One region of the Exiguobacterium sp. BRG2 genome, then DNA from elsewhere that is predicted to be linked to it. Evidence: a T-box and tRNA genes for the amino acid it is inferred to sense, from the RefSeq annotation. Region 1 holds a T-box; the other holds one or more tRNA genes.
The links. A T-box is a leader RNA that pairs with one kind of tRNA and senses whether it is charged. The one in region 1 lies ahead of ileS (isoleucine--tRNA ligase), so its partner is inferred to be a tRNA-Ile.

Region 1 (15,599 bases):
GATGAGAAAAAGCAGCGTGAAAAGCTAGCTGCACAAAATCAGCAAGAATCGAATGAATCGGTGTGACATCATGCCGTTGATACAGAAGACCGACAACGCATTTTCGTTGCCGGTCTTTATCGTTTCATGTGTTCAATTGTTTAAAACGCTTAATCGCGAACGGTCCGATTGGTTCAGTCGTCGATCGTTCCATGATCAATTCACTAAGTACTTTTCCAACTAAGCTACTGAACTTGAACCCGTGACCGGAGAAGCCGGCGGCGATCGCGATGTGCGGATAGTCTGGATGCAAATCGATGATGAAGTCCTCGTCTGGCGTCATCGTATAAAGACACGCTTTGCCGTGAGTTAAAGTATCGATCGAGGGGATGAATGTGTTCGTGAACTGTCGTAAATCAGCCAGATCACCCGTCTCTTGACCGAATGAACGGCATGGTTGATTCGGATCAACGGGAATGCCGCCGTCGTGGCGTCCAATTTTCAGACCGGCTTGAGCGATACTTGGAAAACCGTAATAATAACCGGCGGGTGTATCAAAGGCAAAGGCAGGGAACACCGCGTCGTTAAATACCTCTTCCGCTGCTTCGAACCAGGCGAACGTCTTGCGGACCGGTCGCAGCGGTAAGGAGAGTCCGGTCTGTTCGAGCAATGGACCAGACCAGGCACCGGCTGCGACAATCAACGCTTCAGCTGAATAGGTGTCTGTTCCGACGGTCACGTCAACGCCAGTGGCGTGGGCGGTAAGCGTCGTCACTTTCGCATTCGTCCGGATGTCGACGCCGTTCGCGACAGCAAGATCGCGATACGCTTCAATACAATCCTCGCACTTCAACACACCAGACGTCGGTTCAAAACAACCGATATAATCGTCGGGCATCGTTAAGCCGGACCAGCGGGTTCTAACTTCCTCAGCCGTCAGGACCTCGAGCGGCAAATCGTATTGCGCTGCACTCCTGATGATCGTCTGCATCGAACGGGACGAGCGTTGACCGGCATTCAAGACTCCGGTGTTCAGAAACAAGCTCCGACCGCTGATCTGTTCCAACTCGTACCATAAGCGTTGTGCGGCTAACGCGAGCGGTACGTATGCTTCACCTTCACCATAGGCATGGCGGATGATCCGGGTCTCCCCGTGATGACTTGCTTGATCATGCGGCGGATTGTGGGCGTCTAGTAGTAAGATTTTTTGATTGGTTCGAGAAAGATAGTAACCGGCAGCCATTCCCATGGATCCGGCACCGACGATGATGACATCATATTGGGACATGTGGTTCGACTCCTTCATATGTATATTCATACCAGTATAAAGTGAGAACCAAAACATGACAAATGTGATATCAGATCTCGAAGCGACGGGCTTCTTGTTCTAAGTGTTCCGTTCTTGCGTTTAAATCACCTACGAGCGTATGCAACGTCGTGATCGTCGCAATCATCTGTTCAGACGCAGCGGCGACTTCCTCGTTACTTGCCGTATGCTCTTCCGCGACAGCGGCAATTTCCGTTAAGGCATTGCGAATGAATCGTTCTGCCTGCAAGACGTCTTCCATCTGTTGCGTCATCTGCTGTGTTGCTGACGAGACGTGCGTGACTTGATCCGTCAACCGTTCGAACGTTGTATCCGTATCAAGGACGATCTGCTTACCGGCTGCTGTTGCTTCGACCGTCGTCTTGAAACTGTGTTGCATCTGTTGCGCACTGTCTTCAATCGAGGTGACGATTGTTGCGATTTCACTGACACTACTTGCGACGTGACTTGAGAGATTCTTGACCTCGGTCGCAACGACGGCGAAGCCTTTGCCTTGTTCGCCAGCCCGTGCTGCTTCGATCGCGGCATTGAGGGCAAGTAGATTCGTCTGCTCGGAAATACCGCGGATAATACCGACGAGCGTTTGGATATCCGATGATTGCTGTTTCAGTAGATCAATCTGTTCAGCAGACTGGGTGACATGTTGATGAATGTGGCGCATCTGTTCGACAGAAGCAGACATTTGATTCCGTCCGACTCGTGTCAGTATTGCCATCTGCTCCGTCGTTCCTTGAATTTCGACACCAGACTGATTCGTCGTCTCGATTAATGCTGCGAACTGATTCATCTCGTCATTCAATGAAAGCGTGACTTGCGTCTGACTTTCAGTTCCCGTTGCGATTTCCGACATCGTATGAGCGATTTGCTCAGATCCGTCGAGTACTTCTGATGTACTTTGATCAATCGATTGACTCGTCGTCGAGACGAGAGTGGCTGTCTGTTTGATATCAACGATCATCGTCCGTAGCATCTCGTTCATATCACGAATCGAGATCGCAAGCGCATAGATTTCGTCTCTCGAAGCAATCGTCAAATCGGTCAACGTCTGTTTTGCCTGATCCAGTCGCCCCTCGGCAATCAAGGCAGCGACTTTCTGTAACGTCTCGAGCGGACGTAATTTTCGACCGAGGACGAAGTAGAGCAAGACGAGTGTGATCGTTAACAGCAGGAGCATTAACCCGATGAAAATCGGAGCGTTTTGTTGTAATTGATCCGTCGTAAGCGCATCGACTTCCTTCGCATCGATGTCTGTTCCAAGAATACCGATGACTTGACCGGACGCATCTTTTAACGGAACGTAGATACTCATGTACTGTCCATACACAGGATCATTAATGATGTCCGTCGCATGTGTGTCACCTTTTAAAACATCTTTCATATCCGCGACTTTTGCACCGCTTGCTGGCGTATCAATTTTAGCCGCATCTTTTTTTGGGAGACCGTCAATCAGCAAACGGACCTTATTTTGGTCGATGCGTGCTGTGTATGCATACAGGAGTCCGTTTTGCTTACGTAATGTATCGAGTTCGTTTCGTAACGTTTCATATTGCTCAGACGCGATAGGCGATTGTAGAAATTCGCTGTAAGCTGCCGTGTCGAATGTCTTGCTGATGCGTAAAGCATCCTTTTCAGCGGTCGCTTTAAGTGTAGAAACCGCAGTTTGCTTCGTATTGAAGTATAAGGCCAGACTACTAAAAACAAAAAAGGCAATCAAAATTAAACTAATCATTACTAAAAGGCGTGTTCGGATGGAATGGTTCTTGGTTGTGGTCTTCACGTATAACTAGTCCTCTCAACTTATATTTTCTATCTATAATTCATTTATCGGTTGGTAAAATACATATTAAACAGGACCTTTTAACGATTTTTTTATGCCACCGCTGGAAGACAAACTATTTCTTCTAAAAAAAGGATTTATCAAGAATGATTCAGGGCAAATAGTAGATAAAAAAATACAAATTGAGGGAAGAGGGATCGAGATGGAAAGTGAAGTCGATCATCGAATCAAAGCAAGACATGTATATGAAAATGAATTACGAAGACACGCAGTCAGTACAAAAAAAGCGAGCTTTCGTCTGATGACATGTCTACGTTGTCAATCAAAAATCCTGTTAAAGCAGGGACATCAGGACAGCCATCAATGTGACACGAACTAAAAAATCCCATTCTTAAGAGCGGGATTAAATAAAGTGTTAGATAGAACAGGCAACAGTTAGAATGACAAAAACAATCATGAGCACTTGTTTTTCGGTCGTTCACGTTAGGATTTCATAGGCAACACATAGCGTAATAATAATTGTTGGATACAGGCAAGTAGCGTTCCGATTGTCAACGGAGCAAGAATCAAACCCATTCCGATGATAATCAGACCAGGTGCGTCGTCAATCTGACCAATATAGAAAAAGACGGGAAAGAGACATGCCGTTAAAATGGCGACGATATAAAAAGACAATTTCATCGATTGAATGGAAGCTGTGATGAGCGGAAAAGCCGGAGGAGTCATCGACATATATCGAAGGATTCGGAGCGCATGGAATAAAATCAAAAGAGTTGGGATGAAGATAAGGTATGCGGTCAATAGAACACTGTAGCCAGGTCGCTCGAGTAACAAGTTTTTCGTGATACCATGCCAGACAAGTGGGATACCAAGTCCAGCTAAACCGAACAGACTGAAGATGATACCGAAGACGATAAAACGTAAAAACCGGATTTGCCAGACGAAATGATTCACGATATCAACTCCTTTCGAGGCAACAAACGTTTCTTTTAGTATACTGCATTCCCCGATAGGCTAGTAAAAAATTCAAGTGAAAAGACAACCGTACGCCAAAACAATCTCATGAAGATGAAATAGATTAAGGAAATGGAGGTCACGTGATGAAACGAGAGCAACATGTCACGCCGCATCCCAAAGGTGGCTATCAAGTGAAAGCTGCCGGTGCGACTCGAGCAACCAAACGATTCGCTACACAGAAAGAAGCGATTGCAGAAGGGCGTCGCATTGCGAAAAGTCAGAAGACAGAGCTCGTCATTCATAACAAAGAAGGGCAGATTCGCGAAAAAGATTCCTACGGACACGATCCATTTCCACCACGAGGTTGAGCCATCATATAAGACACGTTCTGAGCATGAGAGCGTGTCTTTTTAATGATTCTCATGTCAAAAGTTTTTGATATGAGAATGGAAGTTCATCACAGTAGAGATTTAAAAAGAATTTGACCCGTTGTGGAGGAATGAACGTGAGAAACCACATCAAGGAACTGCGTCTAGCGGCAAAATTATCGCAACAAGAACTGGCTGACCGCTGTCAGGTCAGTCGGCAGACAATCAATGCGATTGAAAACAACAAGTATGATCCGACTTTACAGAATGTACGAGCGAGAAAGCCCACTCCTTTAGAAGTGGGATGATAGCGAGTTCGGGGACGGGATGTCTTCAGACACCGCATGTCGCCGACTGTTCTTCCTGATGAAATACATTTATAGTAAATCTATAATGGAGTTGATTATTATGATGAAGGAGGTGTCAAAGATGAGTCAAGTCGTCACGGTAGAAGTTCGAATCTATGCCACGCGTCGTCAGGATGCCATCCTAAAAAGGATGGGCAAGACCTATATCCAGACCGCCAACCGAGTCGTGGCGAACATGGTCGCCTCCGAGGACGGGAAGAGGTGGTCGAGCAAGGACATCGACACCCCCCTTCCGAGCGCCGTGAAGAACCAACTCGCAGGAGATGCCGTCGGCATCTACAAGAAGGCGAGGAAAGAGGATTTCAAACGCATTCCTGTCCTCAAAAAGCCGGTCTGCGTCTGGAACAATCAGAACTATTCCTTCGACTTCGAGAGCATCTCCTTCCCCGTTTGGATGGACGGGAAGTCCGTGAAGATGCGATTCCGTGCTACCATGGTTGACAAGGACAATCGGAATACCCGACTCCTTGCCAACAAACTCGGGACGCTCAGGGTCACGAAGAAGGGAAGGAAGTGGATCGCTCAGATTTCCGTCCATGTACCGACCGTCCCTCGGACGGGGGTGCGGGTGATGGGGGTTGACCTCGGACTGAAAGTGCCGGCGGTCGCCGTCACCGATGACGACACGACCCGTTTCTTCGGGAACGGTCGTAAGAACAAGTATATGAAACGCAAGTTCCGTGCGGAACGGAAGGCACTCGGCAAAAAGAAGAAGCCGAAGGCTATCAAACGACGCAATCAGAATGAACAGCGGTGGATGCGGGACAAGGACCACAAGGTCAGCCGAGCCATCGTCGATTTTGCAAGACAGAAGAAAATCTCTGTCATTCGCCTCGAACTCTTGGCGAACATCCGACAGACGGCAAGAACAAGCCGTAAAAACAACCAGAACCTCCACTCATGGTCGTTCTATCGTCTCGCGTCCTTCATCGAATACAAAGCCGCCTTGTCGGGCATCAAGGTTGAGTATGTGAACCCCGCCTACACGAGTCAGACCTGCCCATCCTGTTCCGTCAGGAACAAGGTGAGGGATAGGGTCTATACGTGTGCCTGTGGGTTTAAAGGACATCGGGACGCCGTCGGTGCGATGAACATTCGATACGCACCTGTGATGGATGGTAACAGTCCATCAGCCTGAGAACCTATACGGTCTGTCTCAGGAGGGGTGATGGCACACCCCTACCTCAAGGCTCGGACGAAGCAGAAATGGATTGAGTCCGCCAAGCACTTGAGAATCCCACCCTCACCAAAGGTGTGGGCTTGCGGCTTTAGCCGTGGGAGTGTCAAAATTAGCGTTTAATATCGCCAAAGTCTTGCAGACACAAGTCGATCATCTGTTCATTTCAGAACAGGAGGAATGGGATGTCTAAGAAAAAAACGGGTTTATTTTTAGTAACGCTCGTGATAGTGGCGAGTCTTACCATCATTAGTATGATCATCGAAAACAATGTAACGTTCTTCTCGATTGTTCAATTGGCGATTCTATTGATCATGTTCTTCTCGTATTTTACGTGGGCACGATCAGGAGAAGACGAGCGTCCTGTGCCAGAAGATGAGCTCGGCAAAAAGATTACGACGGAAAGCGGCCTCGTTAGCTACAAAATCCTGATTGTCCTGATTTTTGGATTCATCTGTCTCGATTACTTTTTACGTGAATCAGCGAATCTGTTATTGATCGTTTTGTTCGCGATTGCTTTAGTTACACTACCAATCATTGAGTTTATGAAAGCACGTTCCTATCGATGAAGTGGTTTGGAACGGAAAGGAGTAAAGCATGGAAGAACAACAATAATGATGTCACTACTGATGGTACATCTACTATATTATATGGAATGTGCCTGCTGCATCATGCACGAAAAGCGATTGAGCTTGCTCCACTAGATGTTGCTTATTATGAATTTATCTTGTTTTTTTGAGGGCAATCCTCATGTCTATCTGTTTAAAGAAGAAATAACTGATACCCACAAACGAATCAAAGAATTGCATAAATGATGAAAAAAATACCTAGATGAGATGACTAATAATCTCTTCTAGGTATTTTTTTATTATTTTGTCAGTACAGGTGAAATCAATGTAGTAACTGTACTGTTTCCTTCTGCAGTTACACGAAGATTCGCCACACCCGTGACATCAATATCAAAGTCTATTTCATCCGCGCCATATACAACATCATAGCGACCGAGTTCTTTTCCGTTATTGTCGGAGAATACAAGTGTCATTTCATCTTCTGGACTCGCATAGTTCAAGTCACTCGAACTTTTTGTCAAAGCTTGTTCAGTCAAAAGGGACAGTTGACCAGATAATTTTTTATATTTTCGATCAAGACTAAAAGTAGCATATTCATCATTGAAGAACCCTGATAAGATTACGTTTTGATTATTTAGTTTACCATTCGCTAAAATGGATTGATTTTTTTCAATCGATTCAAACGATGAAGAGGCGATATGGATCGATGAAAGTGATGTACCTGAAAGTGGTGTTCCGACTTCATAAGCGGTGGAAGTCTCGATTAGAGGTAATCCTGAAAGGTCTGCTAACAATTGTAATGGTACGTATGGCGTTTTACCAAGCATCAACAAACTTTCTGTATTTTTGTACTTACCAGTTACGACTGCTCCGTCTGTGACAAGTGATTTTGAAGATGCGAGAAGGCGATACCCAGTCGAAAGCTCTTTGATCTTCTTTTTGTTCCCTTCGTTCTCGATTTGAAGATTCTTGTACTTAGTATCAAGTGATTTATAAGACTTTGAGAGGCTCGTGTGCTGTCCTTGTAACGTCTTATAGGCGTTTTCCGACTTCTTTGTTTTTTTCTTTTCGTCGGCTAGTTGTTTTTGGAGTGCTGCTTTTTCCTTTTTCAGTTTAGCCACTTCTTTTGAAGTTGAACTTGCTTCAACGATTGATGTCTGCATGACACCGAATGCTAATGATGATACAAGACCTGCTGCGATCCATTTCTTCAAGATGGTTCCCCCTTAAATGACAAAAATGATTTCTTACACCTAACAGTATATTCCAATATCATCTTTTTAGATTTCAATCATTTTGAAATGAAGGGAATGTTTTTATAGATTAAATTTGAAACCAATCACTTCGCAATATCGAGTACATATACAAATCATCGAATTGTCCACGCGTTTTCTCATATTGACGAAGCAACCCTTCACGTTGGAATCCGAGCCGTTCAAGCAATCGTTGCGAAGCGGTGTTTGCTGGTAGGACAAGTGCTTCGATCCGGTTGAGCGAAAGTTCTGTAAAGCCATATTCGATGACCGCAAGCGCTGCTTCCTTCGCGATGCCTTGTCCCTGATAGGCAGGGCTCAACTCAAACCCAAGTTCTGCCCGCTGATGGCGTTCCGCTTGATTCAAGAAACCGCAACTGCCGATGATGACATCGTCTTCTTGTATTGCGATCCCGAACCGGATACCCGTTCCATCGCGACGAATCGAGGCATACCAGTCAATCTCTTCAAGCGCGTCTGCTTCTGATTGAAAGGCGGCGAGTCCCATCTGTTTGACGACGTGTTCGTCTGATAAATAGGCTAGGACACTCGTAGCATCTTCGGGTAACACTTCGCGTAAGACGAGACGATCCGTTTTAAGCGTTGGGAAAGTATGTAACATTCAAAAAACTCCTTTGCAAGAAAATGTAAAAAGTTATTGTGCAGTGTTTAAGGCATATGGTAAGATTCTCCACAACAAGAGCATATCATTTCGTTGACGAGAAAAAGTAATGATTGTCCCTCTGCCTTACAGAAAACCGGGATTGCTGAGAACCGGTAGCCAGATCAATCATGAAGATCCTCTCTGAGAAGTCACGCTGAACCATTCAGTAAGCGTGACCGGGTGTCCACCGTTACATGGAATGCGCATGATAGTGTGCAACTAAGTGCTGTCGAGAACAAGCATTCTCGACGGAATATGGGTGGTATCGCGGTGAAGTCCGTCCCTGTCAAAGGGGGCGGACTTTTTTGTATTCTCTTAGTTACCGATTAAAGGAGCGAACAAGAGATGACGTCACAAAACCAAGCAGAAACCGTACAACAACGGGAGGACCGTATCCGAAACAGATGGAAACAAGACCAGGTCTTCGCACGATCGATTGAGCAACGTACGGAAGCAGAATTTGTATTCTATGAAGGTCCACCGACTGCGAACGGTTTACCACACGTCGGCCATGCACTCGGACGAACTGTCAAGGATACCGTCGCCCGCTATAAGACGATGCAAGGCTTCCGGGTCGAGCGAAAAGCCGGCTGGGATACGCATGGGCTACCGGTCGAACTCGGTGTCGAGAAACAACTCGGCATCTCCGGCAAACAGGCGATCGAAGACTATGGTGTTGAAGCATTCATCGCACGCTGTAAGGAAAGTGTCTTCTCTTACGAAACGCAGTGGCGTTCCTTCACGGAAAAACTCGGTTACTGGGTCGACATGGATGAGCCTTACGTGACGATGGAGGATGATTATATCGAGAGCGTCTGGCATATCCTCGGAACGATCCATGACAAAGGTTGGTTAACGAAAGGACACCGCGTGTCACCGTATTGTCCGAGTTGTCAGACGTCCCTCAGTTCCCATGAAGTCGCGCAAGGCTATCAGGACGTGACGGACTTATCGGCGACGGTCAAACTCCCGGTCGTCGGCATGGGGCAGACGTTTCTGCTTGCGTGGACGACGACACCTTGGACGTTACCGGCAAACGTCGCGGTGGCGGTTCATCCGGAATTGACGTACGTCACGGTAGCGTTTGAAGGAGAGCGATTCATTGTCGCAAAAGCGTTAGTCGCTGAACTGTTCTCAGAATCCGTCGAGGTCGTATCCGAACAGCTTGGTGCGGAACTCGTCGGCTTGCGTTATGAACCACCGTTTGATTTCGTGACGCCAGAGAACGGTCACACGGTCGTCGGGGCGTCCTTCGTCCAAGCGACGAGCGGAACCGGACTTGTCCACCTTGCTCCAGCGTACGGGGAAGAAGATTACCGGGTCGTCCGGGAAAACGGTCTGTCATTCGTTAATGTCGTCGATGCTGCTGGGTGTTACACGGACGCCGTTCCACCACTCGTTGGTCGATTCGTCAAGGAGTCAGACGTTGCAATCATCCAGCTGCTCGCTGAACGGGGACGCTTGTTTGCGAAAAAACGCTATACGCACAGCTATCCGCATTGTTGGCGATGTGACTCGCCACTGCTCTATTACGCACAAGACAACTGGTTCATTGAGACGACAGCCGTCAAGGAACAACTCCTTGCGAACAATGCGTCTGTGACATGGTATCCCGACCACGTCAAGGAAGGGCGGTTCGGGAAGTTCCTTGAGCAACTCGTCGACTGGAACATCAGTCGTAATCGCTACTGGGGCACACCACTGAACGTCTGGGAGTGTGAAGCGTGTGACACGACGTTCGTTCCAAAAAACAAGGCTGACCTGTTACGCCGGACGACGACATCGACGGAATCTGTCGAGTTGCATAAACCATACGTCGATGCGTTATCGGTCTCGTGTCCGACGTGTCAGGGAAAGATGCACCGGACACCAGAAGTGATCGATGTCTGGTTTGATAGCGGAGCGATGCCGTTCGCACAGCAGCATTACCCGTCACGGACGCAGACACTTAACCGGTATCCAGCCGATGTCGTCATCGAAGGCATCGATCAGACGAGGGGCTGGTTCTACAGCTTGCAAGCGATCTCGACACTCTTCACGGGACAGCCTGCCTATAAGCGTGTCCTCGCACTCGGTCACGTCCTCGATGAGAACGGACAAAAGATGTCGAAGAGTCGTGGTAATGCCCTCGATCCGGTGGCATTGATCGAGACATATGGTGCTGATAGCTTGCGCTGGGCACTACTCGTCGACAGCAGTCCGTGGAGTGCGAAACGGTTTGCTGAGCGGATCGTCCAAGAAGCAAAATCAAAACTAGTCGATACGCTGGATCATGCCGTCCAGTTCTATCTGACGTATGCCGAACTGGACGGATTTGATGGCTCACGTCCGCAAAAACGGACGCGTCTCGACGAATGGTTGCTCTCGCGAGTCCATCAGACGACGCAAGACGTGACGGTTGCGATGGACGACTATCAACTGACTCAAGCAGCGCGGAGTCTTGCGCAACTCGTCGATGAGATCAGTAACTGGTACATCCGCCGTTCTCGGGAACGTTTCTGGCAAGCTGACTGGTCGGAAGAGAAACAAGCCGCGTACACGACGCTCCACTTCGCACTTTCGACGACGGCACGACTACTCGCTCCGTTCACGCCGTACCTTGCTGATGATGTCTATCAGCGATTAACAGGAATGAGCGTACATGTAGCGGATTATCCGGTTGCCGATCAATCGATGCTCCGACCTGATCTGGAATACGAAATGGCACAGGTTGTCTCTGTCGTCGAGTTAGGACGACAAGTACGTAATACGCACGCCTTAAAAGTAAAACAACCGCTTGCTAGCTTAAGCGTCCAATCGAGCGAAACCTTTTCGTGGGCGGACTATACGGCAATCATCCAAGAGGAACTGAATGTAAAAGACGTCCAAATCGTCCCGACGACGCAAGCGACGACACAGTTCCGTCTTAAACTGAACTTCCGCGTAGCCGGAGCGAAATTCGCACAGCAAGCGAACGCGATCCACCAATGGCTACAACAATTGTCTGCACCGGAGACTTCCGACTTGCTCGAGACCGGAAGATTGATCTATCAGACCGCATCAGGCGATGAAGTCGAAGTGCGTCAAGCGGACGTCATCGTCGAACCAATCGTCAAGACGGGCTTTGCTGCTACGACGAATGGTGGACTCACCGTGACGCTCGATACGCGGATCACGGAAGCACTGGAGCAGGAACGCTGGATGCGGGAGCTCGTCCGCTATATCCAATCTGAACGAAAGGCACAAGCGTTATCGCGGGACGCCCGAATCGATCTCGTCTTGTCGGTCGATGCGACGTTCCAACCGATCGTCGAGACGTTTGAGCCTTTGTTATTCAAACACCTTGCCTTATCCTCCGTGCGAACTGAACCGCTACAGGGAGCAGGGGATGTTCAGCTAGGCGGACACGATGTCGGTATCTCGTTCACACCAACGAAAGAATATTGTTAAGGAGAAGAGCATGATTGCATTAGAAGCATTAAAAGGTCGACTCGTCGACGGTTTGTTAGAGGTCCAAAAAGAAGAAGGATATGTTGTCCGAGAACGTTTCATCTTTAACCGAGGAGCAACGGACGAACAGCTCGCGCTGTTACCTGACTGGACGGCAGACGACTATCAGGCGTTCTTGCGTCAACATAACGGGGCGAAGCTGTTTCAGCACGAAACGTTATCCTACAACGATGGATTCGAACTCTTTTCGATCGAGGATTGCCTGACGTATAGCGAGATGTGGGAATGTCCCGAAAACTTCTTAGCGATCGGTGCAGGACCAGACGGGGAGTGGATCGTCTACGAGATGAATCGCCCGGCAGGAAATCGGATCTGGAGTGGAGAATTTCTTAATTTCGAGGAATGGGAAGAAGACGCAATGCCGTTTGGCTTCGAGCGATGGCTCGACTACTTGATCGTCGCGCAAGGCACGCTATTTTGGGAATGGTTCCGGTAAGAGAGGAAGAGGTTCAGTGGATATTCAATTAAAGGTAGCGTCTCTTACAGACGCTCCGAAGCTTCACACGCTTCAACTCGAGGCGTTTTCAGAGACGCTCGAGCGGTATCAGGATTTTGCAACGAATCCGGCGAACGAATCGATCGATCGTGTCATTCACCGGATCACGCATCCAAGTAGTACGTTTCATCAAATCATCGTCGACGATGTCGTCGTCGGCGGGATTTGTGTCGTTGCGAAAGCACCGAGTCGATACGCGATCAGTCCGATGTTCTTAGATCCAGCCCGTCAAGGTGAAGGGATCGCCCAACGCGCATTACAGCTCGTTGAAGCAGCTTATCCGACTGCAACGATATGGGAACTGCGGACGATTCGCGAAGAGACACGTAACTGTTATTTCTATGAGAAGATGGGCTATCGATTGACCGGTGTCAGTCAACCGCTCAATGAACGGGCGACACTCGTTTCTTATCAAAAATTGGTTTCGGCATGAGCGGGTTTTGTCGGAAGGAAGAACCACCACAGATTCGTCAAAAAAGCGGCAAGAACGGCAAAATTAAACAGATAAAGGCAAAAGAAGAAGACGAACTCGCCGATGTCCTCAAGGTTAGCTAACGGATTATCGACCAGGTATGATTCGTGACTAACGCCGAAGATGAACAAAGGAAAGAAGACATTGAAGTATCGTTTCCAAAAGAATGACGCACGACCTGTTTGAGACATAAGAGCACCTCCTGAAGGAATGGCACGCTTCTTCCAGTCAGAAGAAGCGTGTGTTCGTTTACGATAAAGAGGGTGTACCGACGACTTCGACGTGACGCGTGACCGTATCAAACAGACGTGTCCGGGTATCGTTATGAGACAACAGCAACGGTTCACCGGTCTCGTCATAGATGAAGGCAATCGGAATCGAAAAACCACAGTTGCGGTACGAACCATCGGCATGACTCGTTCCGATCATGAGTGCTCGTTGCGCCTGACTGATGATACGCGCTTCACCGGACCACTCAACGTACTGTTCCTCGCTGAACATGCCGACGCCAATCGGGTTAAAGATGAGATCAAGTCCGGATTCCTCGCGTAGTCCGTCTTTTCCTAAGAAGATTTCACGGCAGAGGACGTATCCATAGCGGAACGACCCGTCGTTTGCTGTTGATGGTGTATAAAGCGGTCCAGCTTCTGGTGTTTTTGCGCGATCAAGAAGAATTGTACCAGTCGCATCAATAATGACGGCGCGATCGAGATTCGTCGTATCTTTGTAACCTAGGACAACGGCTGTCCTGAATTGTTTGGCAAGATGTTGTACGCGATCGAGTTCTGCGATCGTGCAGTATCCTTCCGGATAGACGATCAGATCGACTTCAGGATAAGCGGCAATCTCGCGTTCGAATTGTGCGAGCCCGGTCTCGCGTTTCGGTTGAGCGATTAGTAATTTCATCTAAACATCCTCTCAGGTATAAAAATATCTGAAAAATCAGACTTTTATATCGTCATGATTTTACCATTAGTGGTAAAATAAAGCACATCACTTTTTGATAAATTTTACTGCAAATGAAGGAAGGTCATCAGCTTGAACATTTCAAAAACCATTCTTGTGACACGCCATCTACCGGCGATGAAGGCTTTTTACATAAACCAGATCGGATTTCCGCTCGTCTCGGAAACGAATGAGTCGTTTACGATGCAAATCGGTACCGATCAGCTGACATATCAACAGACGGACGATGTTGATACGCAGTACCATATGGCGTTCAACATTCCGGAAAACGTCTTCCAACAAGGTAAAGCGTGGCTCGTAGAGCGGACACCACTCTTGATCGAAGACGGACAGGATGAGATTTATTTTGACTTCACTGATTCGCATTCCTGCTATTTTTATGATCCAGATGAAAATGTCTTGGAGCTGATTGCACGGCATCAAATCAATCCCTCTAAAGCGGAACTGACGTTTGATGTATCCGACATTCTCGGAATCGGTGAGATGAGTCTGACGGTAAAAGACGTGCTTGAAGTGGGTGAGCAGTTAGCAGAAATCGGCGTTGTCGAGCGACGGGAACGTCCGCTCAATGGCGCGTCACTCAACTTCCTCGGACCGGTCGCGGATGGAACGCATATCTTGCTCGTCCCAGAAGGTCGGACATGGTTGTTCTCACCGAAGAAGGCGAAGGTCAGTCCGATCGAGATGGAACTCGACGGCAGACATCGGGTCCGGCTTGATGCAGCGGGCGTATGGCATCAAAGTACCGTTTCTTCATAATTCATTATTCTAAAAAGTGAGGGAAGTAAGATGAACAAAGCGGTGAATGCGAGTATCGCGTTCGGATTATTATTGTTCGTATGTGGTTTCTTTTTTCTGTTTGGCTATTTGACCCGCTCGATGCCGATTCAGCAAGGCGGTGACCCGGTCATCTTACCGGTCGCAGCACTCCTCGTTCTCCTACCATTCGTGATCCGTGAAGGCATGCGCGTTTTGACGTATGTCTCGCTGACACGTCGACAGGTCGGCGTACTCATCTTATTTGCAATCAGTGGAATCATACTAAGTAGTTGGATTGAGGTGCAGCAGAATGTTGCCGTAATCGATTTCCGTTCTCTCTTTACGATTCATATGTTCGTACTGTTCGTTTCGGGCATCATCTTGTTGTGTCTCCTATTGACGGGGCTCAAACGGATGCGCGTCCGAACGAGAGTGATTTAAATGGAAAAGGACTGAATGACATGGGATACATTACAGAATTACGAAAACTCGTCGGCACACGACCGCTCGTCATGGCAGGAGCGTGTGTCATCGTCGTCAACGATAAACAAGAAGTCTTATTACAACTTCGGCAAGATAACGGTTGCTGGGGACTCGCTGGTGGAGCGCTTGAGATCGGGGAGACGCTCGTAGAGACAGCAAAACGAGAATTAAGGGAAGAAACCGGTCTTGAAGCAGAACAGCTCGAATTATTAAACGTCTATTCGGGTGATGCGTTTTACTATAAGTATCCGCACGGGGATGAAGTCTATAATGTGATCACGGCATTTCTGTGTACGGCGTATACGGGTGAAATCGTTCTGGATCCGTCAGAAGTCGCAGAATTACGCTTTTTCGCTATCGATCAGCTACCAGAAAACCTCAATCCACCGGAACGACCGATTTTGATGGAGTATGGTCAAAAGCAACGAACAGCGCATCACGTCTCCATTTGAAGCAAAGGGTAAAGTAAAAGTCTTGAATGAACTGTTCATTCAA
Region 2 (15,599 bases), on a different contig from region 1:
GATAGTTGAGATAGTATGCATGTTCCCAAACATCAAGACCGAGGATTGGCGTTTTGCCTTCCATGACTGGTGTATCTTGGTTTGGAGTCGAAACGACTGCCAATTTTCCACCGTCAACGATCAACCAAGCCCAACCAGAACCGAAACGAGTTGTTGCTGCTTTTGCGAACGCATCTTTGAATGCATCAAATGATCCGAATGCTTCGTCGATTGCTGTTGCAAGTTCCCCTGTTGGAGCAGCGCCATCGTTTTTCTTCAACAACTTCCAGAAGAATGAGTGGTTCCAGTGACCGCCACCGTTGTTACGGACTGCAGTTTGAATGTTTGCTGGGAGAGCATCCAAGTTTTGAAGAAGTTCTTCAAGTGACTTTCCTTCATGTTCTGTACCCTCAAGCGCCGTATTTACGTTCGTGACATACGTGTTGTGGTGTTTCGTGTGGTGAATCTCCATCGTACGAGCATCGATATGTGGCTCAAGCGCATCATAAGCGTAGCCGAGTTCTGGTAATTCAAATTTTGACATGTTCATGTCCCCCTTTGTGCTATTTTCGAAAACTTCAATACCCTTTAAGACTAGCAAAAGTATCTGTGTTGACGCAAGTCAAGACCCTCGGATTCACTCGACTTCTCGCGGAGCAAAAACAGAGACGCCTCCGCCCGGAACCGGGAAGACACCAAATCCTTCTTCGTCGATCACGACTGGATGATCTTGATGGTTCGTATAGTCGAACCATTCTTGACCCGCACGCTCTTCACCGACGAACATGCGTTTCTCGCACATGTCGGCGTTCGAAAGCAACACGGCACAACCTGAGTTCTCGATTTCATCGACACCAAGACGGACCCAGCCTACACAGTGCGGATCATCGAAATAATCCTGTTGTTCTCCGTATGCTTTATGATAGCGCGTATAGAGCAGGGCATTGATCATCTCTTTTTTCCCTTCGACAGGGGTCGGTCCTTGGACGCCATAGTAATCCCCATAAAAGACACATGGATATCCGTCCTTACGTAACAAGATCGCTGCATAGGCATGTTGCTTGAACCAGTCATCCACCCATGATTCTAGCGACTCGCCAGGCTGTGAATCGTGATTGTCGACGAACGTCACGGCATTCGTCGGATGCGACTCGACGAGCGTATCCGCAAACAATGTCGTTAAATCAAATTTTTCTCCCTGCTTGGAAGCTTCATGGAATTTATAATGAAGCGGAACATCAAACAAATCGATCGTGTAGTCGACACTGTCCAGGAAATGACGGCAATCGTCGAGATCTGACTTCCAAAACTCGCCGACCATGTAAAAATCGCCTTCGCTGCTTTCCATCATCGATTTCGCGAATTCACGGACAAATTCATAGTTGATATGCTTGATCGCATCAAGACGGAAGCCTTGGCAATCGATCGTGTCCTTGAACCAGTGTCCCCAACGGATCATTTCTTCCCGTACCGTCGGATGATTGTAGTCGATGTTTGCAAACATGAGATAGTCATAATTGCCGAACTCATCATCTACTTGGTTGTTCCAATCTTTATTGTTTCCGGAAATCTTAAAGATCCCTGTTTTTTCTTCGCGTGCGTCAAAATCCGTTCCATTGAAGAATTCGTGCGTCCAGACGAAATCCGAATACTTTCCATTACGACCTGGGAAAGTAAACTTCGTCCACGCATCGATTTCAAACTCTTCTGAAATTTCTTTCGATCGATCTTCTGGATTGACTTCCACTACTTTAATCGTCTCGAGTTCGTCTGCTGCAGCTTTATGGTTCATGACAACATCCGCATAAACAGCGATATCGTTCTCATGGGCAACTTCGATTGCTTCGACCAGCTCATCCTTTGTGCCATATTTCGTCCGGACCGTTCCTTTTTGATCGAACTCGCCTAAGTCGTAGACATCATAGATGCCGTATCCTGTATCTTCATCCGACTGACCTTTCGATGCTGGAGGAATCCACACGGACGTGATGCCGGCAGCACGCAATTCAGGCGCTCGTTCTTTCAAACGTTGCCAGTGCTTTCCATCATTCTCTACATGCCACTCGAAAAACTGCATCATCGTATGGTTACGTTCCATCTCTCTTCGCTCTCCCTTAGTTACTATAGTATGAATATTATTACAATACCTTTACTATTCCCTGAGCGAACAAAAATAAACGCTTCCCGTTTTTCAACGAGAAGCGTTCCACCAAATGGACCCTGCAGGACTCGAACCTGCGACCGGACGGTTATGAGCCGTCAGCTCTAACCAGCTGAGCTAAGGGTCCTTAAGTAATAGTAGCGGCGGAGGGAGTCGAACCCACGACCTCACGGGTATGAACCGTACGCTCTAGCCAGCTGAGCTACACCGCCATGATGTATGTTTCTTACTCTTATTAGATTACGAGATGTGACGAAACTTGTCAATATGCTATTTCAAAAAAATAAACAGCTGATTTCATTTTTTTCGAAATCAGCTGTTATAAAATACGTCTACGCTTAGTTCGTTAATGCTGTCCGCTGTTCAAGGACGAGATCCGTGATGTTCACAGCGTGATCGCCGATTCGTTCAAGGTTTGAAAGTAAGTCAACGAAGATCATTCCCGCCTGTCCTGTACATTCACCAGCATTCACGCGAAGTACATGATGTTTACGGAATGAACGTTCGAGTGCATCAAGTTTCCCTTCAAGTTCAAGAACTTTTCGTGCAAGCGTGACATCATCTTCTTCGACGGCGCGAATCGCACAAGCGACGATCTCTTGTGTCAGGACATACATCTCATCAAGCTCTCGCTTCGCAGATGTGGTGAACTGAATCCGGTTGACGATCTGGAAGTCGATTAATTCAACGATATTCTCGACATGATCACCGATCCGCTCGAAGTCATTGACAGCATGCATCAGTAGCGAATGATCATTTGATTCACGCTCTGATAAATCATGTGCGGCTACTTTGACAAGATAACTCGTGACTTCTGTATTTAAGTGGTTGATCGCGTATTCAATCTGCTCTGATTCCGATACATCCTTCTTATCATGCGATTGCGTGTAACGGTGCGCTTTCGCAAGTGCGTCTTTCGAGAATTCACCCATACGCAAAACTTCAAGTTTCGCTTGGTTTAAGGCAAGCGCAGAAGATTGATTTAAGATGTTTTGATCGAGATGACGCGGTTTTGAATCGATCGTCGTATCCGTACCTGGTACGATTTTTTGAACGAGCCATGCGATTTGTGCGATGAACCAACATTGAATCAATGTGTTGACGACATTGAACGTTCCGTGTGCAAAAGCAATTTGCATTTTCGGTTCTAAACCAAGCGCGTCTGTAATCCATGCGATGAAGCTTGAGAACACTGGTAATGCGATCAAGAACAAAATTGTTCCGATGATATTGAAGATGACGTGTGCGGCGGCTGTCCGTTTGGCTGCGATCGACGCACCAAGTGCTGCAAGTACTGCCGTAATCGTTGTTCCAATGTTATCACCGAACAAGACCGGTAGTGCCGCTTTGATATCGATCATGCCACCAGCATACAACTCCTGTAAGATACCAATCGTCGCAGATGACGACTGAACAAGAACTGTAAAGATAGTTCCCACGAATACACCAAGCAATGGGTTATCCGACATCGAGACAGTCAACTCTCGGAACCAGGCACTTGATTCGAGCGGAGCCATCCCGTCCCCCATCAATGTGAGACCGTAAAACAATGCACCGAAACCAAAGAAAATCTGTCCGATATACTGAACACGTTCTTTATTGAAGAAGAAGATCAAGAAAGCACCGATGGCGATTGCCGGAAGTGCCGCTTCTTTAACGTTGAAGCCGATGATAAAGGCCGTGATCGTCGTACCGATGTTCGCTCCCATGACGACACCAATTGCTTGTCGTAAATTCATCAGACCTGCACTCACGAGTCCGACGACGATGACAGTCGTACCGGATGACGATTGAATCAATATCGTGACGACGATACCTGCTAAGATACCTAATAGTGGATTCGTCGTATACTTATCGAGGATATAACGTAATCGGTCTCCCGCTGTTTTTTGGAGACCATCTCCCATATACTTAATACCGAAAAGGAAAATCCCAAGTCCACCGATGAAGGTAAAAATCATTTCCTGCAAATCATAGTTCATCTTGCCAGCTCCTTTATTTGATGTGGATTGATGTGTTTGTAAAGTTTATTTTTTCGACTCCCCTATTATGTAAAGGTCCAATGAACTTGTAAATAGTTTTCCCGACATCCAATTATTAAGGTTTTATTAATCTGTACCACTACAATATTTCCTTTATTCATCAACAAAAAGTCAACCAAAAAAACCTGTTATAAAACAACGGAAAGAGTGATATTCTTGTCTTTTTTACGTCAACTAATTAATTACTTACACACTTCGCTAATTCCAAATCGCTCATTTTTACGCCTTCGCCTAGCAGATGTTTCTTTGTATTTTTGTGGATTAGCTTGGATTTCACTGTGGACGACGATTATTGATTCCTTCTTTTTACAAAAAGATATCCCAATCGTGATTTGGTTCGTTCTTCACTTCATCTTCATCGCTATTGCCGTCTTGCTGTATTTGCTCTTGATGGCATATCTGACGAAAGGATTCGTTCGTCTGTTACTCCCCCGCACATGGGCATATCGTCAGACGTTCCCTTACACAGTTGCAACGAATCTATGGACCTTCCCCCTTGGCATGCTTCTTTACCAATTGGGGCATCATCAAATAGGAGTCGCTTTACTTATCCTCGGGCACTTCGTTTACACGTTGGCGCCATTATGGATCGCCCGTTCCCCGAAACCTCGCGCGTCACGTAAATCTCGATGAGTATCAAAATCAGGCGTCCGACGGATTGACGGACGCCTTACTTTCATTAAACAATTGTAAATGTTCGATTTTCGTTCTTGTTTCTCGATTTTTAGGGAATAGTTCGATATGATAGAAAAGGTAAACATAAACAATATGGCGGTATGCCACAAAAGGAGATTTTCGATATGCCGAAAATGGTCCATCGCTCTAAGACTCGTCCCGTTCGTGTAGGGGACCTTGTCATTGGTGGAAATAATGAAGTCATCATCCAAAGTATGACGACAACTAAAACACACGACGTCGAAGCGACAGTCGCTGAAATCCTACGTCTTGAAGAAGCTGGTTGCCAAATCGTCCGCGTCGCTTGTCCAGAAGAACGTGATGCGCTCGCACTTGCAGAAATCAAAAGCCGAATCAACATTCCGCTTGTCGTAGACATCCATTTCAACTATAAACTCGCGCTCATGGCGATCGAAGCTGGCGTCGATAAAATCCGGATCAACCCAGGTAATATCGGTCGCCGCGAAAAAGTCGAAGCCGTCGTGACAGCAGCAAAAGCGAAAAACATCCCAATCCGGATTGGGGTAAACGCTGGTTCACTCGAAAAGCACATTCTCGAAAAATACGGTTATCCAACAGCACGTGGTATGGTCGAGAGTGCCTTGCACCACATCAAGATCCTTGAAGATCTCGACTTCCATGACATCATCGTTTCATTGAAAGCATCAGACGTTCAGTTGGCGCTTGAAGCATATCAACTTGCTTCTGAATCGTTTGACTATCCACTTCACGTCGGGATTACGGAATCGGGTCCACTTCGTTCTGGTTCATTAAAATCAGCAGCAGGACTTGGAGCGATCCTCTCACGCGGAATCGGAAACACGGTTCGTGTATCTCTTTCAGCAGACCCTGTCGAAGAAGTAAAAGTCGCAAAAGAAGTCTTGAAATCATTTGGTCTCGCAGCCAACGCGGCGACATTGATCTCATGTCCAACATGTGGTCGGATCGAAATCGATTTGATGTCGATCGCTGCAGAAATCGAAGACTACATCGAAAATATCCAAGCGAACATCAAAGTTGCTGTTCTTGGTTGTGCAGTCAACGGTCCTGGTGAAGCACGTGAAGCCGATATCGGTATCGCCGGCGCTCGCAACGAAGGATTGTTGTTCCGTCACGGAGAAATCATTCGTAAAGTACCAGAAGCAACAATGGTCGAAGAATTGAAAAAAGAGATTGATGCCATCGTCCTCGAAAAACAGGCTGAAAAAGAAGCCGAAAAAGCAAATCACGTATAAGATAGGGGCTCCTCTTTGATGAGGAGTCTTTTTTCGTATCTCGATTTCGACTATGTTATACTAAGTGAAGAAAAATTCTTAGAACGTGGGTGACTGTAAATGAAAATTGGAATCGACATCGATGGAACGATCACACATCCATCCTCTTGCTTCACTTACATGAATAAACATCTCGGAACGTCGATTGACTTCAATCAGGCGTCTGAATATGAATTGCATACGTATACGGATATGAATCAAATCGAATTTTGGGACTACATGGTGAACTCCGGTCACGAGACAGGAATTTATCGTGAGTCCATCCCTCAAGAACATGTTCGCCACCACTTATGGAATTTGCGGAAGCAATATGATCTCCATTACGTGACAGCACGATCGGAACTCGTTCGTCCTGTAACTGAAGAGTGGATCAAACAACATGAACTTCCTCTTGATTCCTTAATCATGACGGGATCACACGACAAAGTACAAGTCGTCCGTGATTTATCACTCGATTTGTTTATGGAAGATCGATTAGAGAATGCTGTGCAGATCGCAGAAGATACATTCATCCCTGTGATTTTGTTCGACGCACCTTATAACCGTAAAGCCGTACCGAATAATGTTATTCGTGTCGCTTCATGGAATGAGGCCGTTCAAGAGATTCAAAAATTTGCACCGATTCGTTAAAACAGCCGATTAGGCTGTTTTTTCCATTTTTTACGTTATTGAACTCTGAGATATCTTACAATGCTTTTCGTTTTAAATTTTAAACTAGGAAGTGCTTCATGATGCTTGCTACAGTGAATATCTTTTTTATTAATATTTGTATTATTTTTCTCGTTTCTACGTTCGCCTTTTATCTGCTTCGTGATCGTTTACCGATTCAACCCGACTCGATGATGTCTACTCGGCTGTATTTTGGTTTTGCTAATGGGATCACCGGTATTCTTCTTATGCATCATGCGATCGATTTAAACGGCGCACTGATTGACTTGCGTTTGTTACCTCTCGCTTTATCCGCTTTATTCGGTGGTAACATCAGTATCACAGTGACGGAATTAATGCTTCTGATTTATCGTTTGTTAATCGATAATGGCGATTCTATAAATGCCCTACTTAGTTCTGTCATGACGCTACTCGGTTTTTTGATGCTGTCATTTATTTGGCGTCGGTTCATTACACGGCAAGGATATTTTTTTACCGCCATCGTGACAGTCGGTTCTCTACTTGTTCTTTGGCGACTGATTACGAGTAATTCCCCTGTAGATGCCTGGAGGACGATTTATATTCCTTATTTCATCTTAACGATTGGCGGAGCCGTTTTGTTTTATCGTTTGTCACTACTCCTGCAACAACATTTTGTTCTTTACTCTTATCAATCCTATCTCGCTTCGACCGATCAATTAACAAGGCTTGCGAATCGACATGTCATTTTGGAAAAGGTCACGACGCTTGAAAAAAACAGAGCTTCTTGGGGCGTCATCTTGTTTGACTTAGATCACTTCAAGAGTGTGAATGACACGCATGGTCACGCCGGCGGCGACGCCGTCTTGCGCCATTTTTCGATTGTATTGAATGAACGTTGTCCCGCACCTGTTACAGTTGGTCGATATGGCGGTGAAGAGTTCATCGTCATCATTCCAGATTGTGACCTTTACGAACCTATTCATTTAGCAGAAACAATCGTGGCAGCCGTTCAACAAACGCCATTTGTCATGCAGGATCACGCTGTATCGATCACGGTATCTGCTGGAATTGCTTACGCTCATCATCAACCCGCTGAAACGGTCTTCAAGCAAGCAGATGCTGCTTTGTATGAGGCAAAAACACAAGGTCGAAATCAATATCGACTATATCAATCATAAATACTGTATGAAAAAGCCACTTCTCTCCGAAAGATTCGGACTGAAGTGGCTTTTTAGGGATTAATGAATCGTTCCTTCATTCGTTTTTTGTAGCAGACAGATGATTTCTTCGAGTGGTACAGGTTTAGCGAAGAAGTAGCCTTGGAATAAATGAATCCCGATTTCTTTGGCAATGCGTACTTCTTCTCCCGTCTCTACCCCCTCGACGATACATTCGACATGCATTGACTGACTCAATTGAAAAATCGACTCAAGAATTGATTGTCGTTTCTCTGATGCTCCGATTTGTTCAATGAATTGCTTTGGAATCTTTAATTGACGTAACGGTAATAAACGTTCGAGGACGTGATACGAGGCATGACCAGTCCCGAAATCATCAAGAGAAACTGGAAAATCGAGTGTTTTGATGCGTTTGAGCGCTCGATGAATCGATTGACTCTCAAAATCAAGCGACTGACTTTCCGTGATCTCGATCTTAATCTGTTGCGGCTTTAGTGCATACTTGAGTAGCGTTCGTTCAATGAATGGCATGAATGACTCACTCGTCAATTGTCGTGGCGATACATTAACCGATAAGGTAAATTCATCCGGAACGAGACCGATCAATGCTTTACGCGTCTTACACCCTTCCTCAAAAATCCATTCTCCTAGACGAATCATCAAGTCACTTTTTTCAGCAATCGGGATGAAGACGGATGGTCGATCAGCTCCTTGCAACGAGGTCTTCCAGCGAACCAATGCTTCAAGACCAATGAATTGCTCTGATCGAACATCGTACTGCAATTGATAGACGAGGTGAAAGTCCGTTTCAATATTAGCCTGTGCTAATGATTGTGCTGCTTTGACTCGCAATTCTTGATCCTTTCGCCAGGCTTGGTCAATGCACATCACACGTTCATTTTGTTGAGCGGCTTCCTGTAGCGCAGTCAATAACTGCTGTACTCGACGCTTCCGATTGTCCGTCGCCCCTTCTCCATTATCGATGACGATGGATATGTTGACGTAGACATGATGCCCTTCGATTTCGTAAGGTATGGAAATTTCTTGACTCAATTTTTCCATCACTTCCTTACATGCCACCTTGTCCGGCTTTTCCATGACGATCAATAACGTTCCTGCTTCGATTCGAGCAAACGCTTGATATGGAGGTAGTTTTCGCTTGAGCCGTTCGATACATGCCCGTAACACTTGTGACTGAATGTCTTCTCCAAAATACCGTGCCAACTCATAATAATTTTCTAAATGAATACCGACAAAAATGAGCTGTTTTTCAGGTCTTGGGAAATCGACTTCGTTCAATCCTTGACGATTCAAAATACCTGTTTCTTCGTCACAGCGTGCCGTATCGTGTAGTTGTATCGCCAAATCATTCAAACGATTTAAATTACGGATATGCAAGTGATTGATGACAAGGGCGATTGAAACACCAATTATAATCATGCCAATTCGTCCATAATGATCAGTCGGATCAATTTTCACCGTCACGGTATCGGCATTCCACATGACGTAAAAACTAGTTGCGATGGCAATGATGATGGCGTACCACATCATGATTCGTTGATACGAAATCAAAGCGATCATTAAAAACAAAAAACTGCTAACCCAAACGGTGACCGCCGCATAAGGTAAAAAACTAATCGAAGTGATTGGAACAACGAGCAACATCAAGGACAATAAGTGGGTTTGCAACACCACGTCCATCTTACGACGACTGATATAAAAAATAAAAATCCCCATGAGGACTAAAAATGAAATAATGACAGAACGACTTAAATATGCATTCTTTATCGTCTCTTCCGTCGTCGTATAAATGATTAAAGCGCCAACAAGCATCATGAAAAGGGCAAAATTTCCGATCCACCATTGTTGTTTCCGAACAATGTCCTCCATGTATTTCCCTCCTTTCCATTAGTTTTTTCGTATATAGGTTTCGACATCGCTTGATGATACTCCTATCGTATCGAACGTGTCAATTCTTTCCTAAAAAGAAAAGTCTTCCCTCATACGTGTCGCGGAAGACTTTTCTCTAACAATTATTGTCCTATAACCCAAATCGTCCTAACTCTTCGATGACATCCGTTGCTAACAAACTACTTGGATGTAATCGTCGTTCAACTTGTTTTGAAGCACGCGCATACCACTCTGCTCCTAGCGCTAGCGTTCTTTCGACATCTCCTGATGGATGTTGCGCAAGGAGACTCGTTAAAATTCCAAACAAGGTATCCCCGCTCCCTCCCTTTGCGAGACCACTCGATGCACCAGAGATGACAAACCCACCTCCATCTGGTTTAGCGATTAAAATGACATGGGATTTCAAAACGACAGTTACTTGATGCAAGACGGCATACTCAGTTGCTTGACCGAATAGATTATCTTGAATACTTGCAACAGTCTGATTCGTCATCCGAGCGAATTCGCCAATATGCGGTGTGACGATGATCGGCGCGGTTCGTTCTGGGTAACTTTCTTTTATTAGTGCTCCGGCATCTAACACTACCGGTAGATCACTTTCAAGTAGATGATCCACCCATGTTTCGGCTACTTCTTGCGATAAACCAGGACCGATTCCAACTGCTGATATGGAAGATAGCACGTTCTGAATCGCCGGTAACGTCTGGTCCATGACCATCGCTTCCGGTGCTTGAACGATGATCCCCTGTTTCGCAAGTGACGTCGTCGCGACTTGTAGTTTACCGACTCCCGTTCTTAAGGCTGCCCGCGTCGCGAGTTGGATGGATCCCGGCATCGTGTCACTTCCTCCAATCAATAATGCCGTTCCGTATGTCCCCTTGTGACCGTATGGTTCCCGCTTAAACAAGGAAGCCAGATCCTTAGGTGAGACGCGCCATTCACCAAAAGCCGGTAATCCGATATCTAGCGTTTCTGATTCTCCATAAAACGGTGCCGTCCGTATCAAAAAGGTAGATCGTTTCATCGCATGCAATTGAAATGTCGCATCTGCTCGAATCGCTATTTCTTTGAATCCTATAGTATGGTCCGTCGGCACACCGCTCGGAACATCTATTGCATAGATGCGTGCTCCTTGCTGCTTTTGTTCCGATACGAATGCACACTGCGCCTCGAATTCCGGATTAATCCGACCTGGATCAAATCCAGTACCGTATAAGGCATCCAAAATGACATCATATCGACCACATGGTTTTTCGGCTACAAGTCCGAACGCTTCTGCATAATGAGTATGCATCGCCGCACTATCCGAACGACTCTTTCCAAACGGAGTGAATAGCGTGACATCGAATCCGTCACGTATCAGTTCGCGACCAATGACATAACCATCCCCACCATTATTACCGGTTCCACACAAAATCAGTATTCGTTCTGCCTTCGAATGGCGCGTTTTAATCTGTGTTGCGATCTGACTTCCGGCTCGCTCCATTAACACCTCGAGCGGTAGCCCAGATGTCCGTGCCCACTCATCAATTTGTCGTGCTTCCTGTGTATCATAAATCATCATCTCATCACCTCTGTTCGACTATTCCCGTTTTAATCAGGACTAGTCGTATAAAAACAAAAAAGAAACGTCCCGAATGGACGTTCCCTTCTATTTAAGACGTCAAGCGTTGACAATTCGCACAACGTCCATAGATTTCGAATTTATGATCTTCGACTTCAAAACCAGTCTCTTGAGCGGGTGAAATCCACTCCATCGGGCAGACATTCAACGTCTCCGTCTTGCCGCAGATTCGGCATATCAAATGATGATGGTGATGACCGGAAGCACAAGCAGCCCGATATTTCATCTCACCGTCTAATTCCGTCACTTCTAATAAGTCGATTTCCGAAAAATCATTCAAGTTTCGATAAATCGTATCATAACTTAACGAAGGATGAGACGTCCGGAGAGCTTCTGCCACTTCCCGCGCACTGACATACCGATTCACTTCAAACAGATACGATAGCAAATCCAGACGTTTCGGCGTCATTTTAAACCCCGAAGCCTTCATTCGTTCACGCGCTTGTTCGATGTTCGTCTTCATGTGTTTTACCTCCTATCCAAAAACGTTCTAACAGCATGACGATGATCAGTTCGAGCACGGCAAGTAGGACAATCATTCCGCCGGGTGCTAAATCAAACTGATAAGCCAGGATGAGTCCAAGTACTGTTGCAATCTCACCGAAGATGATAGCTAAAAAAATCGTCGTCTTAAAACTTTTGGCAATTCGAAGTGCTGCCGCAACCGGCAACGTGATTAAGCTTGAGACAAGTAAAATTCCGACGATTCGCATACTAATCGCGATCACAAGCGCAACGACAATCATAAAGAGAATGTGAACTAAACGAAGTCGAATTCCCGAGACACGTGCCTGTTCCTCGTCAAATGAGAGGAACAACAATTCCTTATAAAAGGCAAAGACGAAGATGACGACCACGACCGTCACGATAAGAATCGTATACACATCCGTTAAGGCAACAGCCGAAACCGTTCCAAATAAGAAGGAGACGAGATCCATTGAAAAGCCGTTCGCAAGACTAATGAATGTCGCACCGAGCCCCATCCCTGTTGCCATGATGATTGGAATCGCGAGTTCTTGAAAATGCTTATATTTAGCGCGCAACCAATCAATCGTCAGTGCCGCGATGACCGACGTCACGATTCCTAAGTACAGTGGATTTAAGTCCGCTAATTGCGCGACCATACCAGAAATCAAGAGACTGAGTGCAATCCCAGCTAACGTGACGTGCGAAAGTGCATCTGCGATCAGGCTCATCCGCCGGACGACGACGAACGAGCCAATCAATGGGGCCGTGAATCCAATTAAAATGGCAGCTACTAAAGCATACTGTAAAAATTTCAACGTCATGAATGCTTCGATCATTGGACACTCTTCCCTTCGTGAACGAGGACACGTCCCGGAACTGGATAGAGGGAGCGGATCGTCTGTTCATCTAGTTCCCAATACTCTTTAATGCCACAGTTACAACCTAAGCGTCCATCGACCAAATGAATGACGTCCGTGACGAGTTTGCTGACGAAATGGATATCATGTGTCACAAGGACGAACGTTCGCCGTTTATCTCGACGCAGTTCTTCAAGAATTTCATAAAATTCTTTCACGTATCGCTGATCGACACCAACAGTTGGTTCATCTAAAATCATTAAGTCTGGATCGTTGACGAGCGCACGCGCGATGAAGACGCGTTGTTGTTGACCGCCGGACAAGTCGCCGACTTTTGAATCACGGCGTTCCCACATCCCGACTGTTTCAAGGGCAGTCCGTACTTTGTCTCGATCATCGCGTGACAAACGACGAAAAAGTCCTTTTTTAGCATACAACCCCATCTCGACGACTTCTGCGACAGTTACCGGGAAACCCGAGTTAAACGAAGCTGCTTTTTGCGAGACATAGCTGATTCGCCACCATTCATTGAATTGCGATTGGGGTTGTCCGAATAAGCGAATCGTTCCTTTCGGTTGCAATAAACCTAAGATACATTTGATCAGCGTCGATTTCCCAGATCCATTTTCCCCGACGATTGCTAAGAATTGTCCTTGTTGAACCTGAAACGAAACTTGATTCAATACCCGGCGATCTGGATAATCATAACTGACTTGATCAATCTCGATGATTGGTGTTTCCATTTATTTTCACTCCTTCCGTTTTCGTAAAACGGAATAATTACGTCTTAATCAACTGTCTTATTATAGCGTTCGCTAATTATTGGTGCAACTCTAGCAACTTCCTATCCTCCTTTGAAAAAAATCAAGGTACAATAAAGACAGAAACTAGCTGTTTCCGGCTTGTTCAGGAAGGGAAATCTTTTTAATGCACGCATCGCAGAGAGGAGTCGAGGTCACTTGAAACAAGAACTTGCAGTCATCGATATCGGTTCCAACTCAATTCGTTATGTCATCTTCCATCCGATCGCTTCTGGTCGTTACATCGAGAAGATTAACATTAAAGTCGTCGCGCGTTTATCTGCTCATATCAATAAAGACGGAGCACTTGACGACGCAGGCATCTCGTTACTCGAAGAAACGTTACATCGATTTTACGAAGTCGGTGTCACCCATGAGGTCGAGGAGACGATTTGTGTCGCGACCGCTGCTATTCGTAATGCGACGAATCGAGAAGCAATTGTTAAATCCGTTACTGAAAACACACCTTTTTCCATTCAGGTTCTAACAGACGAACAAGAAGCATACTATGGTTATTTTGCTATCATCAATTCTACCTTCCTGACAGATGGGTTTTCTGTCGACATCGGCGGTGGTTCCATGGAAGTCACCTTGATCGAAAATCGCGAGATGGTAGCGTATCATAGCTTTCCATTTGGCGCCGTCACATTGACACGGCAATTCGTTTCCGACGAGACACTTAGTGCAAGTGATAAGAAGAAGTTGGTGAAATTCTTACGGGAACAATTCGAATCGATACCATGGCTAAGTGATAAAAAGCTTCCTTTAATCGGTGTCGGTGGTTCTGCCCGAAACTTCGTTCGTATCCATCAATCCAATCAGGATTATCCGCTTCGGAGCGTTCATCAATATCAAATCAAGGCGAAGGAACTCGCGAAGATGGTCGATGATCTGGAAGGGAAATCAGCGAAACAGCTATCGAAAATCGAAGGGTTATCAAAGGATCGAATCGATATTTTCCTGCCGGCATTGATTGCGATCCAAGGGTTAGCTCAACACATCGAAGCGGAAGAATTCATCATGAGCAATCTCGGTCTTCGTGAAGGTCTTGTTTACGAGTTCGACGTGCAGGACGAAGCATACCGCCGGATTGAAAACGTACGTGAGCAGAGCCTCTATCAGCTTGAAAGTGATTATAAGGTCAATCGTGATCGTGCGTCGTATATCGGAACACTTGCTAAATCGATGTACCGTCAACTCGTCACGTTAGACCTGGTATCAGAACGAGCGTCCGATTTACGCCTCCTCGATTCCGCAAGTCGTTTGTTTTATTGCGGTCAATACATTAATCCGGATACGCGATCAGACCAAACGTTTTATTTGTTGACGAACACCGAAATGAATGGCATGACGCACAAGGATCGCGTTGCGCTCTCCCTTGTCAGCTCCTATTCTTCAGCGAAACGGATGCAACAATTAGCAAAGCCGTTCAAAGAATGGTTCACGGAAGAATCACTGGACCGCTTCGACTTACTCGGTTCTTTACTCAAGTTAAGCCATGCCCTCGACGTGACGGAACGAAAAGCTGTCGATCATTTGGAACTGTTCCTTAAAAAGGACCAACTCCAATTCGTCCTCGATACAGGCGATCACGATTATGGATTTGAAGTCGAAAAAGCCGAAAAACAAAAGAAACACCTGGAACGAATCATTGATTGTACGATTACCTTCGAAACGAAAGGAGATCTTCCTTCATGAAGCTCGACATACCGGAACATTTCAACAATCGTGAGCTCAGCTGGCTCCAGTTCAACGAACGTGTACTGGCTGAAGCTTTTGACACACGCAATCCATTAATGGAACGTTTTAAGTTTCTCGGTATCTTTAGTTCCAATTTAGACGAGTTCTATATGGTAAGGGTCGGTGGCTTAAAGGATGAAGTGCTCGCCGGGTTCAATAAACCGGAAAATAAACAACAGATGACACCTAAACAACAGTTACGTGCGATCGCGTTGAAAACAAAAGAGTTAGTCGATCGGCAATACGAAGCATTTCAAGCA

Region 2: it has a tRNA-Ile gene. The T-box ahead of ileS (isoleucine--tRNA ligase) is inferred to sense a tRNA for this amino acid. The anticodon was not compared.

The regions. Positions count from the first base shown of each region.
Region 1 covers NZ_JAUZUW010000010.1:26,474-42,072, reverse strand. Annotated here, with positions in the region: gene Q9R23_RS12705 (hypothetical protein) at 1-66, shown strand, start outside; gene solA (N-methyl-L-tryptophan oxidase) at 125-1,267, opposite strand; gene Q9R23_RS12695 (methyl-accepting chemotaxis protein) at 1,338-3,083, opposite strand; gene Q9R23_RS12690 (DUF2975 domain-containing protein) at 3,567-4,037, opposite strand; gene Q9R23_RS12685 (DUF2188 domain-containing protein) at 4,184-4,408, shown strand; gene Q9R23_RS12680 (helix-turn-helix transcriptional regulator) at 4,540-4,716, shown strand; gene Q9R23_RS12675 (RNA-guided endonuclease InsQ/TnpB family protein) at 4,838-5,914, shown strand; gene Q9R23_RS12670 (DUF2178 domain-containing protein) at 6,139-6,522, shown strand; gene Q9R23_RS12665 (hypothetical protein) at 6,822-7,736, opposite strand; gene Q9R23_RS12660 (GNAT family N-acetyltransferase) at 7,846-8,397, opposite strand; T-box leader at 8,482-8,727, shown strand; gene ileS (isoleucine--tRNA ligase) at 8,785-11,868, shown strand; gene Q9R23_RS12650 (SMI1/KNR4 family protein) at 11,879-12,364, shown strand; gene Q9R23_RS12645 (GNAT family N-acetyltransferase) at 12,381-12,857, shown strand; gene Q9R23_RS12640 (hypothetical protein) at 12,836-13,087, opposite strand; gene Q9R23_RS12635 (carbon-nitrogen hydrolase family protein) at 13,146-13,802, opposite strand; gene Q9R23_RS12630 (glyoxalase) at 13,935-14,621, shown strand; gene Q9R23_RS12625 (hypothetical protein) at 14,652-15,062, shown strand; gene Q9R23_RS12620 (NUDIX hydrolase) at 15,083-15,556, shown strand.
Region 2 covers NZ_JAUZUW010000001.1:192,830-208,428, reverse strand. Annotated here, with positions in the region: gene Q9R23_RS01050 (superoxide dismutase) at 1-523, opposite strand, end outside; gene Q9R23_RS01045 (alpha-amylase) at 617-2,077, opposite strand; tRNA gene Q9R23_RS01040 (tRNA-Ile) at 2,194-2,267, opposite strand; tRNA gene Q9R23_RS01035 (tRNA-Met) at 2,279-2,352, opposite strand; gene Q9R23_RS01030 (Na/Pi cotransporter family protein) at 2,479-4,122, opposite strand; gene Q9R23_RS01025 (hypothetical protein) at 4,330-4,815, shown strand; gene ispG (flavodoxin-dependent (E)-4-hydroxy-3-methylbut-2-enyl-diphosphate synthase) at 4,983-6,092, shown strand; gene Q9R23_RS01015 (5' nucleotidase, NT5C type) at 6,192-6,761, shown strand; gene Q9R23_RS01010 (GGDEF domain-containing protein) at 6,860-7,939, shown strand; gene Q9R23_RS01005 (bifunctional diguanylate cyclase/phosphodiesterase) at 8,000-9,829, opposite strand; gene Q9R23_RS01000 (NAD(P)H-hydrate dehydratase) at 9,981-11,411, opposite strand; gene Q9R23_RS00995 (Fur family transcriptional regulator) at 11,506-11,937, opposite strand; gene Q9R23_RS00990 (metal ABC transporter permease) at 11,909-12,778, opposite strand; gene Q9R23_RS00985 (metal ABC transporter ATP-binding protein) at 12,775-13,542, opposite strand; gene Q9R23_RS00980 (Ppx/GppA family phosphatase) at 13,759-15,297, shown strand; gene Q9R23_RS00975 (RNA degradosome polyphosphate kinase) at 15,294-15,599, shown strand, end outside.